DNA from 2 places in the Streptomyces sp. NBC_00028 genome. Region 2 is predicted to be linked to the other one. Evidence: riboswitches for the same ligand, from Rfam matches in the RefSeq annotation. Region 2 holds a riboswitch; the other holds the start of a gene.
The links. A riboswitch is a leader RNA that binds a small molecule or an ion and turns the genes downstream of it on or off. The one in region 2 is predicted to bind ZMP and ZTP.
Positions count from the first base shown of each region.

Region 1 (7,476 bases), 5.1 Mb from region 2:
CGCCCGGCAGCCCGCCGTGCTCCGCGACCTGCTCAAGGACCTGGGCGTGATGGGCAAGGCCACAGACGGCGACTTCGCGGTGGAGTATCCGCCTCCCTGGGACACGGCGGAGGGCCTGGAGGGCGCGGACGGCACGGGCGTGGGAGCGACCCCGAGCCCCGATCCGACGCTCGCCGCGGCCTCCGCCCGATCGTCCGGACCGGGTGACGGCACCACCGACTGGTGGTGGGCGCTACCGGGGATCGCGGCCGGGGCGGGCGGGACGCTGCTGATACGCCGCGCGGCGGCCCGGCAGAAGGCCGGACCGCCGCGGGAGGAACCACGCCAGGAGCTCATCGATCTGTGATCTGTGATCTCTGATCTGTGACCCGCTGCCCGTGACCCGTGATCTCTGATCGATGTCTGATCCATCGACGATCTTCGTGAGTCGCCGTTCCTTGACAACTCAACAGGGCGTTTGTCAGCCCAGGTCGATCTCCGGGTACAGCGGGAAGCCCGCCACGAGGTCGGTCGCGCGGTGCGAGATCTCGTCGGCGACCTTGGCGTCCAGGACGTGCGCGGCCTTGGAGGGCGCGCCCGACTTGGTGGTGCCCGGCTCGGTGGTGGTCAGGACGCGGTCGATGAGGCCGGCGACCTCGTCCATCTCGGCGGTGCCCAGGCCGCGGGTGGTCAGGGCGGGGGTGCCGATGCGGATGCCGGAGGTGTACCAGGCGCCGTTGGGGTCGGCGGGGATGGCGTTGCGGTTGGTGACGATGCCGGAGTCGAGGAGCGCGGCCTCGGCCTGGCGGCCGGTGAGGCCGTAGGAGGTGGCGACGTCGATCAGGTTGAGGTGGTTGTCGGTGCCGCCGGTGACCAGGGTCGCGCCGCGGCGCATCAGGCCTTCCGCCAGAGCCCGGGAGTTGTCGACGATGCGCTGGGCGTAGTCCTGGAAGGCGGGCTGCCGGGCTTCCGCCAGGGCCACCGCCTTCGCCGCCATGACGTGCGGCAGCGGGCCGCCGAGGACCATCGGGCAGCCGCGGTCGACCTGGTCCTTGAGGGAGTCGTCGCACAGGACCATGCCGCCGCGCGGGCCGCGCAGCGACTTGTGGGTGGTGGTGGTGACGATCTGCGCGTGCGGGACCGGGTCGAAGTCACCGGTCAGCACCTTGCCCGCGACGAGGCCGGCGAAGTGGGCCATGTCCACCATCAGGGTCGCCCCGACCTCGTCGGCGATCTCGCGCATGATGCGGAAGTTCACCAGGCGCGGGTAGGCGGAGTAACCGGCGACGATGATGAGCGGCTTGAACTCACGGGCGGAGACGCGCAGCGCCTCGTAGTCGATCAGGCCGGTCGCCGGGTCGGTGCCGTAGGAGCGCTGGTCGAACATCTTGCCGGAGATGTTGGGGCGGAAGCCGTGGGTGAGGTGGCCGCCGGCGTCCAGGGACATGCCGAGCATGCGCTGGTTGCCGAACGCCTGGCGGAGCTCTGCCCAGTCGGCGTCGGTGAGGTCGTTGACCTGGCGGGCGCCGGTCTTCTCCAGGAAAGGGACCTCGACGCGGTCGGCGAGGACGGACCAGAAGGCGACGAGGTTGGCGTCGATGCCGGAGTGCGGCTGGACGTAGGCGTGGCGGGCGCCGAAGAGTTCCTTGGCGTGCTCGGCGGCCAGCGACTCGACGGTGTCCACGTTGCGACAGCCGGCGTAGAAGCGGCGGCCGATGGTGCCCTCGGCGTACTTGTCGCTGAACCAGTTGCCCATGGCGAGCAGGGTGGCGGGGGAGGCGTAGTTCTCGGAGGCGATCAGCTTGAGCATCTCGCGCTGGTCGTGGACCTCCTGGCCGATGGCGTCGGCGACGCGCGGCTCGACGGCGCGGATCACGTCGAGGGCGGCGCGAAAGGCGGTGGACTCGCTGGAGAGGGGCTGCTGCTCTGACATTCGTCGGCCTCCGGATGGCGTGGCGGGTTGCGGTCACGATTCACGGTTCGGCCCAGGCGCACGGCACTCGGTCATTCCCAGGCCGCTCCCCGATGGTCCGTCCCATCCCAGCGCGCCAGTCACGGCCTGCCGGTCAGCCTACCGGGCGCGCCGGACGACGGAGGTCCCGCGTCCACCATGCGAGCGACGATAGGAAGGGGGCCACCCTCACCCCTGGGAGTGCCCGTGAACGCGACGGAGAGGCTCATCGGCGCGGCCGAGGCCCACAGTGCGCACAACTACCGTCCGCTGCCCGTGGTGGTGGCCACGGCGGACGGGGCGTGGATGACGGATGTGGAAGGGCGGCGGTATCTGGATCTGCTGGCCGGCTATTCGGCGCTCAACTTCGGTCACCGCAACCGGCGTCTCGTGGAGGTGGCGAAGGCTCAGCTGGATCGGGTGACGCTGACGAGCCGGGCTTTTCATCACGACCGGTTCGCCGCGTTCTGCGCGGAGCTCGCCGAGCTGTGCGGGATGGAGACGGTGCTGCCGATGAACACCGGCGCGGAGGCGGTGGAGACGGCGGTGAAGACCGCGCGGAAGTGGGGGTACCGGGTCAAGGGCGTGCCCGCGGAGATGGCGAAGATCGTGGTCGCGGGCAACAACTTCCACGGCCGTACGACCACGCTGATCAGCTTCTCGACCGACCCGGAGGCGCGGGCGGACTTCGGCCCGTACACACCGGGGTTCGAGATCGTGCCGTACGGGGACGCGACGGCGATGCGTGCGGCGGTCACGGAGAACACGGTGGCCGTGCTGCTGGAGCCGATCCAGGGTGAGGCGGGCGTCCTGGTCCCGCCGGCCGGTTATCTCCCCGCGGTCCGGGAGCTGACGCGCGAGCGGAACGTGCTGTTCATCGCGGACGAGATCCAGTCGGGGCTGGGGCGCACGGGTCGGACGTTCGCCTGTGAGCACGAGAACGTGGTGCCCGACATGTACGTCCTCGGCAAGGCGCTGGGCGGCGGGGTCGTACCGGTGTCGGCGGTGGTGTCGAGCGCGGAGGTCCTCGGCGTCTTCCGGCCCGGTGACCACGGCTCGACGTTCGGCGGAAACCCTCTGGCCTGCGCGGTCGCGCTGGAGGTGATCGCCATGCTGCGCACCGGCGAGTACCAGGCGCGGGCCACGGAGCTGGGCGACCATCTGCACCGCGAGCTGAACACCCTGTCCGGCACGGGCCATGTCACCGCGGTGCGCGGCCGCGGTCTCTGGGCGGGCGTCGACATCGCTCCCGCCCATGGCACCGGCCGGGAGGTGTCCGAGAAGCTGATGGACCGCGGCGTGCTGGTGAAGGACACCCACGGCGCGACGATCCGTATCGCTCCACCCCTGGTGATCGGCAAGGAGGACCTGGACTGGGGACTGGACCAGGTGCGGGCGGTGCTGGGGGCTCGCCCCGGCCCGTGAGGAGCGGATACGGGTGGGGGGTGCCGGCCTCCGGTCAGAGGGGCTTACGGCCCCAGGCGATGACCATGAAGTTGGGTATGTAGGTGGTGCCTTGACTCTTCGTCAGGGTGATGACCTCCTCGATGTCCGCGTCGCTGACCTCGCCGGTGGCCAGCAGGCGGGGGCGCAGTGAGCGCAGGGTGAGGGGGAAGAAGGCGGCGGCTCCGCCGGTGAGGACCGGGGCGTGGACCTGTGCGCCGATCTCGGTGAGTCCGGCGTCCGTCAGGGCCTGGGGCAGTCGGCGGCCCGTTCCGGGGTCGACCCCGGCGGCGCCGAAGGCGGCGCGGAGTGCGCGGCCGAGGCGTTCGGCCAACTCCAGGTGCTCGGGCGGGTAGTAGCGGGCAGCGGCCGGGTACATCGGGCCGTCGATGTCGAAGTCCTCGACGACCACCCAGCCGCCGGGGCGGGTCGCCGCGGCCAGGCGTCGCAGTGCCTCGTCGCGGTCGGGCAGGTGTTCCACCACGGCCCGTGCGTGGACGAGGTCGAAGGCGTCGGCGGGCAGGTCGTCCGTGAGGAGGTCGTGGGTGCGGATCTCCAGATTGGACAGACCGCGGTCGTGGGCGAAGCGGGTGTCCAGGTCGGTGGCGAGCACACGCCCGGCGGCGCCGACCTGCTTGGCCAGCCAGCGCGCGATGCTGGCGGCGCCGCAGCCCACCTCCAGGCAGTGCCAGCCCTCGGCGACTCCCAGCTCGGTCAGGCGGTGGCGGCTCTGGTCGTCGTAGATCTCCTCCAGGGCCAGTAACCGCCCGTGCTCCCGCTCCCAGGACGGGTCGAAGACGTATCCGCTCTCCATCGTGGCCGTGTCGCCCACCGATCGCCCCTCTTCGTTGGTTGTGGGCCGATCATTCTGTCGCGTCAGAGGATCACATGGGGCAGAAAGCGCGCGTATTCGTCGGTCACCAGTCCGGCCGACTCACGGATGCCGAGGCCCGCCGACTCGTCCTCGACGACCCAGGCGCCCAGGACGACACGATTGCCATCGAAATCGGGCAGGGGCGCCAACTCCTGGTAGCAGCAGGGCTCTTCGCGCAGGACAGGGAGGTCACCGGTGGTGTCCGGTGCGTGGACGGTGACGCCGGCGCCCTCGCGGCCGAGCAGTGGTTTGGCGACGTAGCCCGCCGTCGTGGCCAGCTCCCTGGGTCCGTCGAGGTAAGCGGGGAGGAGATTCGGGTGGCCGGGGTAGAGCTCCCAGAGAATGGCCAGAAGTGCCTTGTTGCTGAGGAGCATCTTCCAGGCGGGTTCGATCCACAAGGTGGTGCCGGTGCCGCCGCCGTTGTCGAGGGTGGCGAGGACGTGGTCGGCGAAGCGGTCGGTGGTCAGCCACTCCCACGGGTAGAGCTTGAAGCAGCTGCGGATGAACCGGAGTCGCTGGTCGACGAAGCGGCCGGAGAGCCGGTCCCAGCCGATCTCTTCCACGGAGATCCAGGCCGTGTCGAGGCCGGCCTGGTCGGCGGTCTCCTGGAGGTAGGCGACGGTCATGAGGTCCTCGCCGAGTTCGTCGGCGGAGGAGTACGCGAAGTAGAGCGGGCTGCCCGGCGGGAGCAGCGCGGCCTGCTTCTTCCAGGCGGCGACGAGGCGTTCGTGGAGGGAGTTCCACTGGTCGGCGCCGGGGAAGCGCTCCTCCATCCAGAACCACTGCGGGGAGGCGGCCTCGACGAGGGAGGTGGGGGTGTCGGCGTTGTACTCCAGCAGCTTGGCCGGGCCGGTGCCGTCGTAGCGGAGGTCGAACCGACCGTAGAGGGAGGGGAGTTCGGCGCGGCGGCGCCAGGCCTCGGCGACCGCGTCCGCGACGCGCGGGTCGCTGATACCGAGGTCGGCGAAGCGGTCCGCGGTGACGATGTGGTCCGCCGCCACCAGACACATGCGGTGGAGTTCCTCGACGACGTCCTCCAGGGCCTCGACCTCCTCAAGGGAGAAGGCGTAGTAGGCGCTCTCGTCCCAGTAGGGGCGCAGGGAGTCGTCGGGGTAGCGGGTGAGCGGGTAGATCAGGCCCTGTTCCTCGACGGTCTGCTGCCAGCCGGGGCGGGGTTCGATGGTTCGGCGTTCCATGGCGTCTCTCCGGGGCGGGTCCGTGCTCAGCCGCCGCCGCTGCCGCCGGAGCAGCCGAAGCCGCCGCGGTCCACGGCCTCGCTCTTACTGAAGGTGCCGTAGTCGGCGCGGCCGTTGCTGACGTCGGCGTCGTAGTACCAGGCGGCGTCGGCGCTCTTGCCGGTGCCGGTCTTCTTCTTCCCGCCCTTGCCGGAGGAGGACGAGGAGCCGGAGCTGCCGGAGTTGCAGTTCTTGTCGGCGACGACCTTGTAGCCCTCGTAGGTGTAGCTGTCGCGGTCGACGCAGCGGCGGTCGGGGTCCGAGCCGCAGGAGGTCAGTGCCGCCGCGACGACTCCCATGCCGCCGAGCACGACGGTGCTGGAGCGCAGCCGTCGCCGAGTTTCCGCCATGTTCCCCGTCTCCCCGTGATGCGTCGAAGCTGTTGTCCGGCGGTCAGCCTAGAGATCGGTGAGAGTGCTCGCGCGGGCACCCCGTCCGTCTTCACGCCTCCCCTACAGTCGCTTTGTGCTCTTTGGGATGGTGTGCGCGCTGGGCGCGGCGGTCTGTTTCGGTACGGCGACGGTGTTGCAGGCGGTCGCCGCGCGGGCGGCGGGCACGCCCGACGGTTCCGGCGGGGAGGCGGCGCTGCTGCTGCGGGCGGTACGGCAGTGGCGGTACCTGGCCGGACTCGGGCTGGACGGGCTGGGGTTCGTGCTGCAGATCGTGGCGTTGCGGTCGATTCCGATCTACGCGGTCGGGGCGGCGTTGGCGTCGAGTCTCGCGGTGACGGCGGTGGTCGCGGCGCGGTTGCTGGGGGTGCGGTTGAGCGGGGCGGAGTGGGGGGCGGTGGGGGTGGTGTGTGCCGGGCTCGCGATGTTGGGGGTCGCGTCCGGGACGGAGGGGGATCTGGACGGGCCGGAGGCGCTGAAGTGGGTGATGCTCGGGGTGGCCGTGGGGGTGCTGCTGCTCGGGCTCGCCGGGGGGCGGTTGGCGGGGCGCTGGCGGGCGTTGGTGCTCGGGCTCGGGGCGGGGGTCGGGTTCGGGGTGGTCGAGGTGGCGGTGCGGTTGATCGACTCCCTTGCCCCGTCCTCGCTGCTCACACATCCGGCGACGTATGCGCTGCTCCTCGGCGGGGGTGCCGCGTTCCTGTGTCTGACCTCGGCACTGCAACGGGGGTCGGTGACGACGGCGACCGCGGCGATGGTGATCGGCGAGACGGTGGGGCCGGCGCTGGTGGGGGTGGTGTGGCTCGGGGACCGTACACGGGAGGGGATGGGGTGGCTGGCGGTGCTGGGGTTCGCGGTGGCGGTCGCGGGGGCGCTGGGCCTGGCCCGCTTCGGTGAGGCTCCTGCCTCCGAGGATGGGGCCGGGGAGGGTGCGGACCGGGCGAGGAGTGCGGGGGCCTCCGGGTGACCGCCCCGGGTGCGGCTCCTCCGGCGCCGCGTCCTCGACCCGCGGGCGCCCCCTACGGCATCGCCCTGCACAGTGCCTCCAGGGCCCCCGTCCACCCGCTGTCCGGCGGGGTGCCGTAACCGACGACCAGGGCGTCCAGGCCGTCCGGGGCCGCTTCGGGGTGGCGGAAGTAGGAGAGGCCGTGGAGGGCGACGCCCTGCCAGGAGGCGGACTGGACGACGGAGTGTTCGGTGCCGGGCGGGAGGCGCAGGACGGCGTGGAGGCCGGCGGCGATGCCGGTGATGTGGACGTCGGGGGCCTGGGCGGCGAGGGCGGTGAGCAGGGCGTCGCGGCGGCGGCGGTAGCGCAGGCGGGAGGCGCGGACATGACGGTCGTAGGCGCCGGAGGTGATGAATTCGGCCAGGGTCAGCTGGTCGAGGGCGCTGGAGGTGTCCACCTTGCCCTTGGCCGCCGCCGTCTCCGCCGCCAGGGACGGGGGCAGGACCATCCAGGCGAGGCGGAGGCCGGGGGCGAGGGACTTGCTGGCCGTGCCGAGATAGACGACACGGTCGGGGTCCAGGCCCTGGAGGGCGCCGACGGGCTGGCGGTCGTAGCGGAACTCCCCGTCGTAGTCGTCCTCCAGGATCAGGCCGCCGGTGCGG
Region 1 is NZ_CP108293.1:4,033,597-4,041,072, forward strand. It holds gene OG885_RS17800 (hypothetical protein) at 1-346, shown strand, start outside; gene OG885_RS17805 (glycine hydroxymethyltransferase) at 461-1,912, opposite strand; ZMP/ZTP riboswitch at 1,956-2,045, opposite strand; gene rocD (ornithine--oxo-acid transaminase) at 2,090-3,355, shown strand; gene OG885_RS17815 (methyltransferase) at 3,390-4,205, opposite strand; gene OG885_RS17820 (glutathionylspermidine synthase family protein) at 4,250-5,443, opposite strand; gene OG885_RS17825 (hypothetical protein) at 5,470-5,832, opposite strand; gene OG885_RS17830 (hypothetical protein) at 5,960-6,835, shown strand; gene OG885_RS17835 (PLP-dependent aminotransferase family protein) at 6,888-7,476, opposite strand, start outside.
Region 1: it holds a riboswitch for ZMP and ZTP, as region 2 does, so the genes downstream of both, OG885_RS17805 (glycine hydroxymethyltransferase) here and OG885_RS41225 (bifunctional 5,10-methylenetetrahydrofolate dehydrogenase/5,10-methenyltetrahydrofolate cyclohydrolase) in region 2, are expected to answer to the same signal.

Region 2 (7,476 bases):
TGTACTGGGGCCTGGCGGCCACCGGAATCGTCGCCGCACTCGTGTCGGCGCTCCTCTTCACCGGCCAGACCACCGCGCCGGCGGCCGCGGCACCCCGCCCGCTGGTCGTGCTGGCCGACTCCACCCCCGTACCCCTCAAAACCCTGGCCGAGCGGGCGCGGGCGGCCGACGGGCCCGCGCTCCGCAAGGGCACGCACGTGCGGACCTGGAGCCTGGGCATGAGCGAGGACAAGCCGCCGATCACCTACCCGGAGGAGCGCGTCGTGCGCTGGAACGCCGACGACAGCCACACGGAGATCGTCGACGACGGCCACGAGCGCACCGAGCAGACGTACCCGCCCAGTTGGAGCGACGCCCCGCCGCAGTCGCCCCCGCCGGCCGACGTCGCCCGGCTGCACGCCTATCTTCAGGAGGCCGCGTACAGCAGGACCCCGCTGGACACCGGCGAGCTCCTCGACGCAGTCGACTACGTGCTCGACACCTGGCAGTTCGGCGCCCGCGAGTCGGCGGCGCTCGCCCAACTGCTCGCGGACACCGACGCGTTGAAGCCCGTCGGGCAGGTCACCGACCGGCTGGGGCGGCGGGGGCAGGCGTATGTGTACGAGCGGTCCGGGACCCGGAAGATGCTGATCATGGACCCGGCCACCGGTGCCGTACTCGGCCTGGAGACCACCTTCACCGAGGCGGAGCCCGAGTACGGCGTCAAGGCCGGGGACGTCATGGACTACAGCGCCTGGACGCGCTGACTCACGCCCCGAGCTGCCGGGCCGCGGCGTCCACCGTCTGCTCCAGCAGCGTGGCGATCGTCATCGGACCGACGCCGCCCGGCACCGGGGTGATCAGCGAGGCGCGCTCCACGGCCGAGTCGAAGTCGACGTCTCCGATGTTCCCCTCGTTGTACCCGGCGTCGATCACGACCGCGCCGGGCTTGATGTCCTGGCCCTTGATGAGCTTCGGCCGGCCCACGGCGGCGACCACGATGTCCGCCTCCCGTACGGCCGCCGACAGGTCCGTCGTTCGCGAGTGGCAGTACGTCACCGTCGCGTCCCGGGCGAGCAGCAGCATGCCGGCCGGCTTGCCGAGGATCGCGCTGCGGCCGACGACCACCGCCCGCTTGCCGGAGGGGTCGACGTCGTACGCGTCGAGCAGCCGCATGATCCCGCCGGGGGTGCAGGACACGAAGCCCGGCAGCGCGAAGCTCATCGTCGCGAAGGAGGCGAAGGTGACGCCGTCGACGTCCTTCTCGGGCGCGATCGCCTCGAACGCGGCCCGCTCGTCGATGTGGTCGCCCATGGGGTGCTGGAGCAGGATGCCGTGCACGGCGGGGTCGGCGGAGAGCGCCCGGAGCGTGTCCACCAGCTCCTCGGTGGTGGTCGCCGCGGGCAGCTCCACGTGCCGGGAGTCGATCCCGGCCTTGCGGCAGCGGTTCTGCTTCATCCGGACGTACGTCACGGAGGCGGGGTCGGCGCCGACCAGTACGGTCGCGAGACAGGGCGTCGTGCCGGTGCGTCCGGTGAGGTCGGCGGCGCGCTCGGCGGTGTCCTCGACGATGCGCCGGGCGAGCGCGGTGCCGTCCATGAGCCGGGCCTGAGACATGATCCACTCCTGGGCTGGTAGTCGGTTTCGCCCAGGCGCACGGCTTCATGTCGTACGGGCCGCTCCCCGGTGGTGCTCCACCTCAGCGCCAGTCACGGCCCGCCCCCAGCCTAACGCCGCGCCGTCGGGGCGGTGGGGTCGGCCCCGGCGAGGACATGGGCTGCGCCGATCGCCTCGGCCCAGCGGACGATCTCCGTCGCCAGGGCGCGGGTTGATCGGCCGTGCTCATGAGAAGGACGATCGGCGCCCGTTGACGGTCCGGCTCACCGCGGACGGGCGCGCCGCCTTCGAAGTGGGCGCCGCGTCGGAGGAAGCGGGCGAGGTCGCGCTCCTCGCAGCAGTGAGCGCAGCAGTGCAGCGGACGCCAGCCGACCTGCCGCGGAAACCGGTCGTAGCGGTCGAGACCGGACCGGATACGACCGACCGAGGCCCGCACGCGCCGAGAAGGTCCAGGTCAACCGGGACGTGATCTGGACCTTCGGCAGACTTCTCCCTACTCGTCCCATGCCTGGAGCATGATCTGTTCGGCGATCTTGCCGTCGCGCAGCGTGATCATGGACTCGGCGAAGACCCGCATCCCGTCCGAGTACTCGCAGGACTCGGTGTACGCGACCTGGTCACCCTCGACGATGCACTTCTCCAGCTTGTGCGCCTTGATGTCACGGCTGTAGACGTCCTCCAGGAGCTCGCCGATCTCGCCCCGGCCGTGCAGGATCCTCGGATTGCTGGGCTGGGTGTTGCGGTCCACGATGCGCAGCTCCGCGTCGTCCGCGTAGAGCGAGAGCAGGTTCGCCGCCTTGTCGCCTTCGATGCCCTGACGCAGGGTCTCCGTGTTGAAAGCACCCATGATGACCTCCGGTGAGGCCCGCGGCCCGAGGGGAGGGGTCGCCCGGGTCTCACCTTCGAGGCTCCTCCGCCCCGCCGGTCTCGGCAAGCGCAACGGAGGTACTGCGCCTGACGGGTGAGAGGCGCCCCGCACCCGTGTCCCCGCCCGGCGCGCCGACGTTGCTGACAACATGATCTCCACTCGACGTATCGTCGCCGTCGTCGGCCTCGCCGCCGGCGTCACCGGCCTGGTCGCCCCGATGGCAAGCGCGGCCCCCGCGGACGCCGACGCCGCCCAGCTGAGCCCGATCGCCATGCTCGACTCGCTGGCCTTGAGCGACATCCCCGCGGAGCGCCAGGCCGAGATCCCGCGCCCGTCCGAGCAGCTGGCCGGCCTCAACCGGGTCAACGACCTCAACCAGCTGACCCAGATCACCGACCTGGCCGCCCCCGTCACCGGGCTGCTGCCGGCCATCCAGTAGTCGTCCGATCCGCGTACGGCCTCGTACGCGACGTTCACACCAAGGGCCGTCCGGGCAACCGGGCGGCCCTTGACATTGCCCGCGGCCCCACGGAGCATGCGCTTAGCAAGTGAATCTTGGTTCACATAGCGAACAAATTCACGTGGCGAACGAAGAGGTCCGCATCATGCCCATCACTCGCGAACTCCTCATCGGCGGCAAGGACGTGCCCGCCGCCTCCGGCCGGACGGCCGAGGACCTCAACCCCTACACCGGGGAGGTGTACGCGACCGTCGCGGCGGCGGGCCCCGAGGACGTGCGGCGGGCCGTGGACGCGGCGGACGCGGCGTTCGAGGAGTGGGCGGCGCTGGCCCCCTTCGCCCGGCGCGCGATCCTGCTCAAGGCCGCCGACCTGCTGGAGGGCAAGGGCGACCAGGTCGCCGAGCTGATGGCGGGCGAGGCGGGCGGCACCCGGCCGTGGGCGTACTTCAACGTGGCGCTCGCCTCCAACATGCTGCGCGAGGCGGCGGCCGCCGTGACCGCCCCGCGCGGTGAGGTGCTCGCCGCCCAGGAACAGGGCGCGCTCGGCCTCGCCGTGCGCGAACCCGTCGGCGTGGTCGCCGCGTTCGCGCCCTGGAACGCGCCGGTCATCCTCGGCGTCCGGGCGGTCGCGGCGCCGCTGGCCGCGGGCAACACGGTCGTCGTCAAGGCGAGCGAGGACGCGCCGCTGGCCTGCGGCCTGTTCGTGGCCGACGTGCTGCGCGAGGCCGGGCTGCCGGACGGCGTGCTCAACGTCATCACCAACGACCGGGCGGACGCCGCCGAGATCGCCGAGGTGCTGATAGCCGACGAGCGGGTACGGGCCGTGAACTTCACCGGTTCCACCAACGTGGGCCGCATCATCGGCGAGCACGCGGCCCGCCATCTCAAGCCCGCCGTCCTGGAGTTGGGCGGCAAGAACGCGGTGATCGTGCTGGCCGACGCGGACGTGGACTACGCCGTCGACGCCGTCACCTTCAGCGTGTTCATGAACGCCGGGCAGATCTGCATGTCCGGCGACCGCATCCTCGTCCACGAGTCCCTCGCCGAGGAGTTCACCCGCAAGTTCGCCGCCAAGGCCGCAGCCCTCCCGTCCGGCGACCCCGCCGACCCGCACACCGTGGTCGGCCCGCTGGTCGCCGCCTCCGCCGCGCAGCGCGTGGCCCGACTGGTCGAGGACGCGGTCGCCAAGGGCGCGAAGGTCCTCACCGGCGGCGGCGAGCCGGACGGCGCGGTCCACCCGGCGACCGTGCTCACCGACGTGCCGAAGGACGCCGAGATCTATCACGCGGAGGCGTTCGGGCCGGTGTGCGTGGTGGAGACGTTCGCCGACGACGCCGCCGCCGTGGCCGTCGCCAACGACACCGACAACGGTCTGACCTGCGGCATCATCACCGAGAACGCCACCCACGGCCTGGCCGTCGCACGCCGGGTCCGCACCGGCATCGTGCACATCAACGACCAGTCGGTGGCCGACGAACCGCAGGCCCCGTTCGGCGGGTTCAAGTCCTCCGGGTACGGCCGCTTCGGTGGCCGCTGGGGCATCGAGGCCTTCTCCAACACCCGCTGGGTGACCATCGCCACCCAGCAGGCGCACTACCCCTTCTAGACTCCAGGTTCCGGCCCGGCGTCCAGGAAGTGGAAGCCGGGCCGCGGGTGCATCAGGAAGTCGTGGTGGGAGATGTTCCACGCGTAGGCCCCCGCAAGCGAGAACAGCACCCGGTCGCCCGCCCGTAGCCCGGCGACGGGCACCCGGCGGGCGAGCGTGTCCTTCGGCGTGCACAACTGCCCGGCGAGGGTGATGTGTTCGCCCTCGGCGCCGGGCCGCGGCCAGGGGTGCGGCCATCCGTCGACGGGGAGGACCGAGCAGGGCTGGTCGTGTCCCTTCGTCGCCGGGGTCCGCAGGTGGTGGGTGCCGCCCCGGACCACCGCGAACTCCTCGCCGTGGCTGCGCTTCACGTCCAGCACCTCCGTGGCGTACCAGCCGCAGTACGCCGTCAGCGCCCGCCCCGGTTCGATCCGCAGCGTCAACTCCGGGTGTTCCTCGGTGAGTCGGGCGAGGCCGCTGCCGTAGGCGGGCCAGTCGAAGCGACGCTCCGGTGCGGTGTAGTCGACGTGCATGCCGCCGCCGACGTTGACCTCGGCCAGCGGAAGTCCGAGGCCGACCGCCCACCGCACCACGGCCTCCGCCGCCGCGAGAAGCTCGGGCGCTTCCAGGCCGCTCGCCAAGTGGGCGTGGACGCCTCGGAGTTCGAGATGGGGGTAGGTGCCGTCGGCGAGGGCGCGTACGACCTCGGCGGCCTGGTCCGGGTCCATGCCGAACGGGGTCGGCCGGCCGCCCATCGCGAGCGCACCGCCCGCCAACGAGCCGTCGTCGAGCGACAGGTTGACGCGCGGCAGCACCGCGACGCGTCGCCCGGTCCGTCGCGCCAGCTCGCCCAGCATGCGCAGCTCGTACACGCTCTCGACGTGGAAGCGCGCAACTCCCCCTTCCAGCGCGGCCGTCACCTCGTCCGGGGTCTTGCCTGGTCCGCCGAAGGCCAGCGGGCGGCCCGGTACGGCCTGGGCGACATGGGCGAGTTCACCGCCCGAGGAGACCTCGTAGCCGTCGACGTACGGACCGAGCGCGGCGAGGATCTCCGGCTCGGGGTTGGCCTTGGCGGCGTAGTAGAGCTCGACGCGCTCGGGGAGCGCGCCCCTGACGGCGGCGGCGTGAGCGCGAAGGGACGCCAAGTCATAGACATAGGCAGGCAGTTCGTCGGCGGACAGGGAACGGACGTGGTCATGGACGGTCGTGGTCGTCATCGGGTGCTCCCGGTCAGGATGTCCTCGGCGAGCGGGGACGGCAGGCGGACGTAGCCGGCCTCGCGGTCGGCCTTGCGCTCCCAGCGGGTGAGCAGATTGGCCTTCGCGGGCAGCGGCACACCGGCGAGGAGGGCGGCGAGCCGCGGCGGGCAGCCGTGGTGGTCGGCGTACCGCTGGAGCGTCGCCCGCACCCGGCCCCACAGTGCGGCCTCCGCCCCGGGGTGCAGGTCGGCGAGGGCGGCGAGCAGTTCGGCGACATGGTTGACCAGCAGGCAGTACACGACCCGGTCCCAGCCGCGTCGCGCGTCGTACGTCATCGGGCCCGCCACCTCGGGCGGCAGCGCGGCCAGGGTGGCGGTGTGGTGCTCGGGGAGCAGCTTGGTGCCCTCCAGGTCGCGGAAGAGGACCTGGGCGGGCATGCCGTCGCGGTCCACGCAGACCAGGACGTTCTGCAGATGGGGTTCCAGGACCAGTCCGTGGTCGAAGTAGGCGGCCAGGACCGGCGGGATCAGCAGGTCGAGATAGGCCGACCACCAGTCGAGGGCCGCTCGGGCGTCCGGGGTGCCGAGGAGGCGGGAGATCTGTGCGTCGCTGCTCGGGTACTCGTCGGCCACCGCGGCCGCCAGCAGGGGAGTGGTGCCCGGCGCGAGCCGTGCGGGCAGGCCCTCACGGACGATGACACCGAAACCCTCGAACAGCGCCTGGTCCGGCGTGCCGTCGGGGCCGGGCAGGGCGAGGGTGCGGTAGGCGGGTTCGCGGAGCACCGCACTGCCCGGGAAACGGTGGGCGAGGTCGGCCAGGGCCGGGGCGAGGGCGCGGGTCAGGGCGACGGCACCGGAGAGCTCGTAACTGCTGTTCTTGCGCAGGCAGTTGGTGATCCGCACGTTCAGGCTGAACTTGAGGAAGGTCTTCCCGTCGTACAGCGTGCGCACCGACGCCGTGGCGGCGAAGGGCCGCCCGCCCGGGCCGAGATCGAGGACGTCGCCGCGCGCGAGGGCCGCGCGCAGGGCCGGATGGTCGCGGAGGGTGTCGTACTGCCAGGGGTGGGCGGGCAGCAGCCGGTAGCCGTCCGGGAGGCCGGTGCGCGCACGGTCCAGCGGTGCGACGGCCGACGGCTCGGCGGCCTCCTCTGCGATCAGCTCGTCGAGTACGGCGAGGTGCCGCAGCGGGAAGACGGCCCCGGCCTCCGGGGCGTACGCGGACCAGGCCCGCGGGTCGCCGGTGCGGGCCTTGGGGGTGGGGTGGAAGCGGTGTCCGAACAGCAGGGACTGCTCGGAGACGAGGTAGGCGTCGGCCGTCGCCGAGGCGCCCGGGGCGGCGAGCGCGCTGGTCACGGACTCGTGGCTGGAGGCGACCTGCTCCAGGAACTCCTCGTTGCGCACACCGGTGCGTAGCGACAGTTCGTCGTGTGTGTACGTGGCGAGGCGCTGCCAGTCCACCGCCGCCCAGCCACCGTCGCGCTGTTCGTGCACCGGCCCGGCGAAACGGTGGGCGCCGATCAGCGAGGTGCGGCGCAGGGCGACGTGCAACAGGACCCCGCGGCGCGGGAGCCGCAGCAGGAGGGTGCCGTCGGTGACGACACTCTGGTGTTCCGGCCCGGACACCTCGCGCAGCAGGCAGTTGAGGAGGGTGTGGGCCACCACCTCGTCGGCCGAGGGCAGCGCGGTGCGCGCGGGTGTGGGGGTGAGCGAGGGCATCAGCGGCTCCAGCGAGGGGTCATGGAGGGGAGGAGGGTCGCCACGGCGGTGAC
Region 2 is NZ_CP108293.1:9,097,813-9,105,288, forward strand. It holds gene OG885_RS41220 (CU044_5270 family protein) at 1-746, shown strand, start outside; gene OG885_RS41225 (bifunctional 5,10-methylenetetrahydrofolate dehydrogenase/5,10-methenyltetrahydrofolate cyclohydrolase) at 748-1,596, opposite strand; ZMP/ZTP riboswitch at 1,619-1,702, opposite strand; gene OG885_RS41230 (nuclear transport factor 2 family protein) at 2,090-2,443, opposite strand; gene OG885_RS41235 (hypothetical protein) at 2,613-2,903, shown strand; gene OG885_RS41240 (aldehyde dehydrogenase family protein) at 3,070-4,530, shown strand; gene OG885_RS41245 (type III PLP-dependent enzyme) at 4,527-5,726, opposite strand; gene OG885_RS41250 (IucA/IucC family protein) at 5,723-7,423, opposite strand; gene OG885_RS41255 (MFS transporter) at 7,423-7,476, opposite strand, start outside.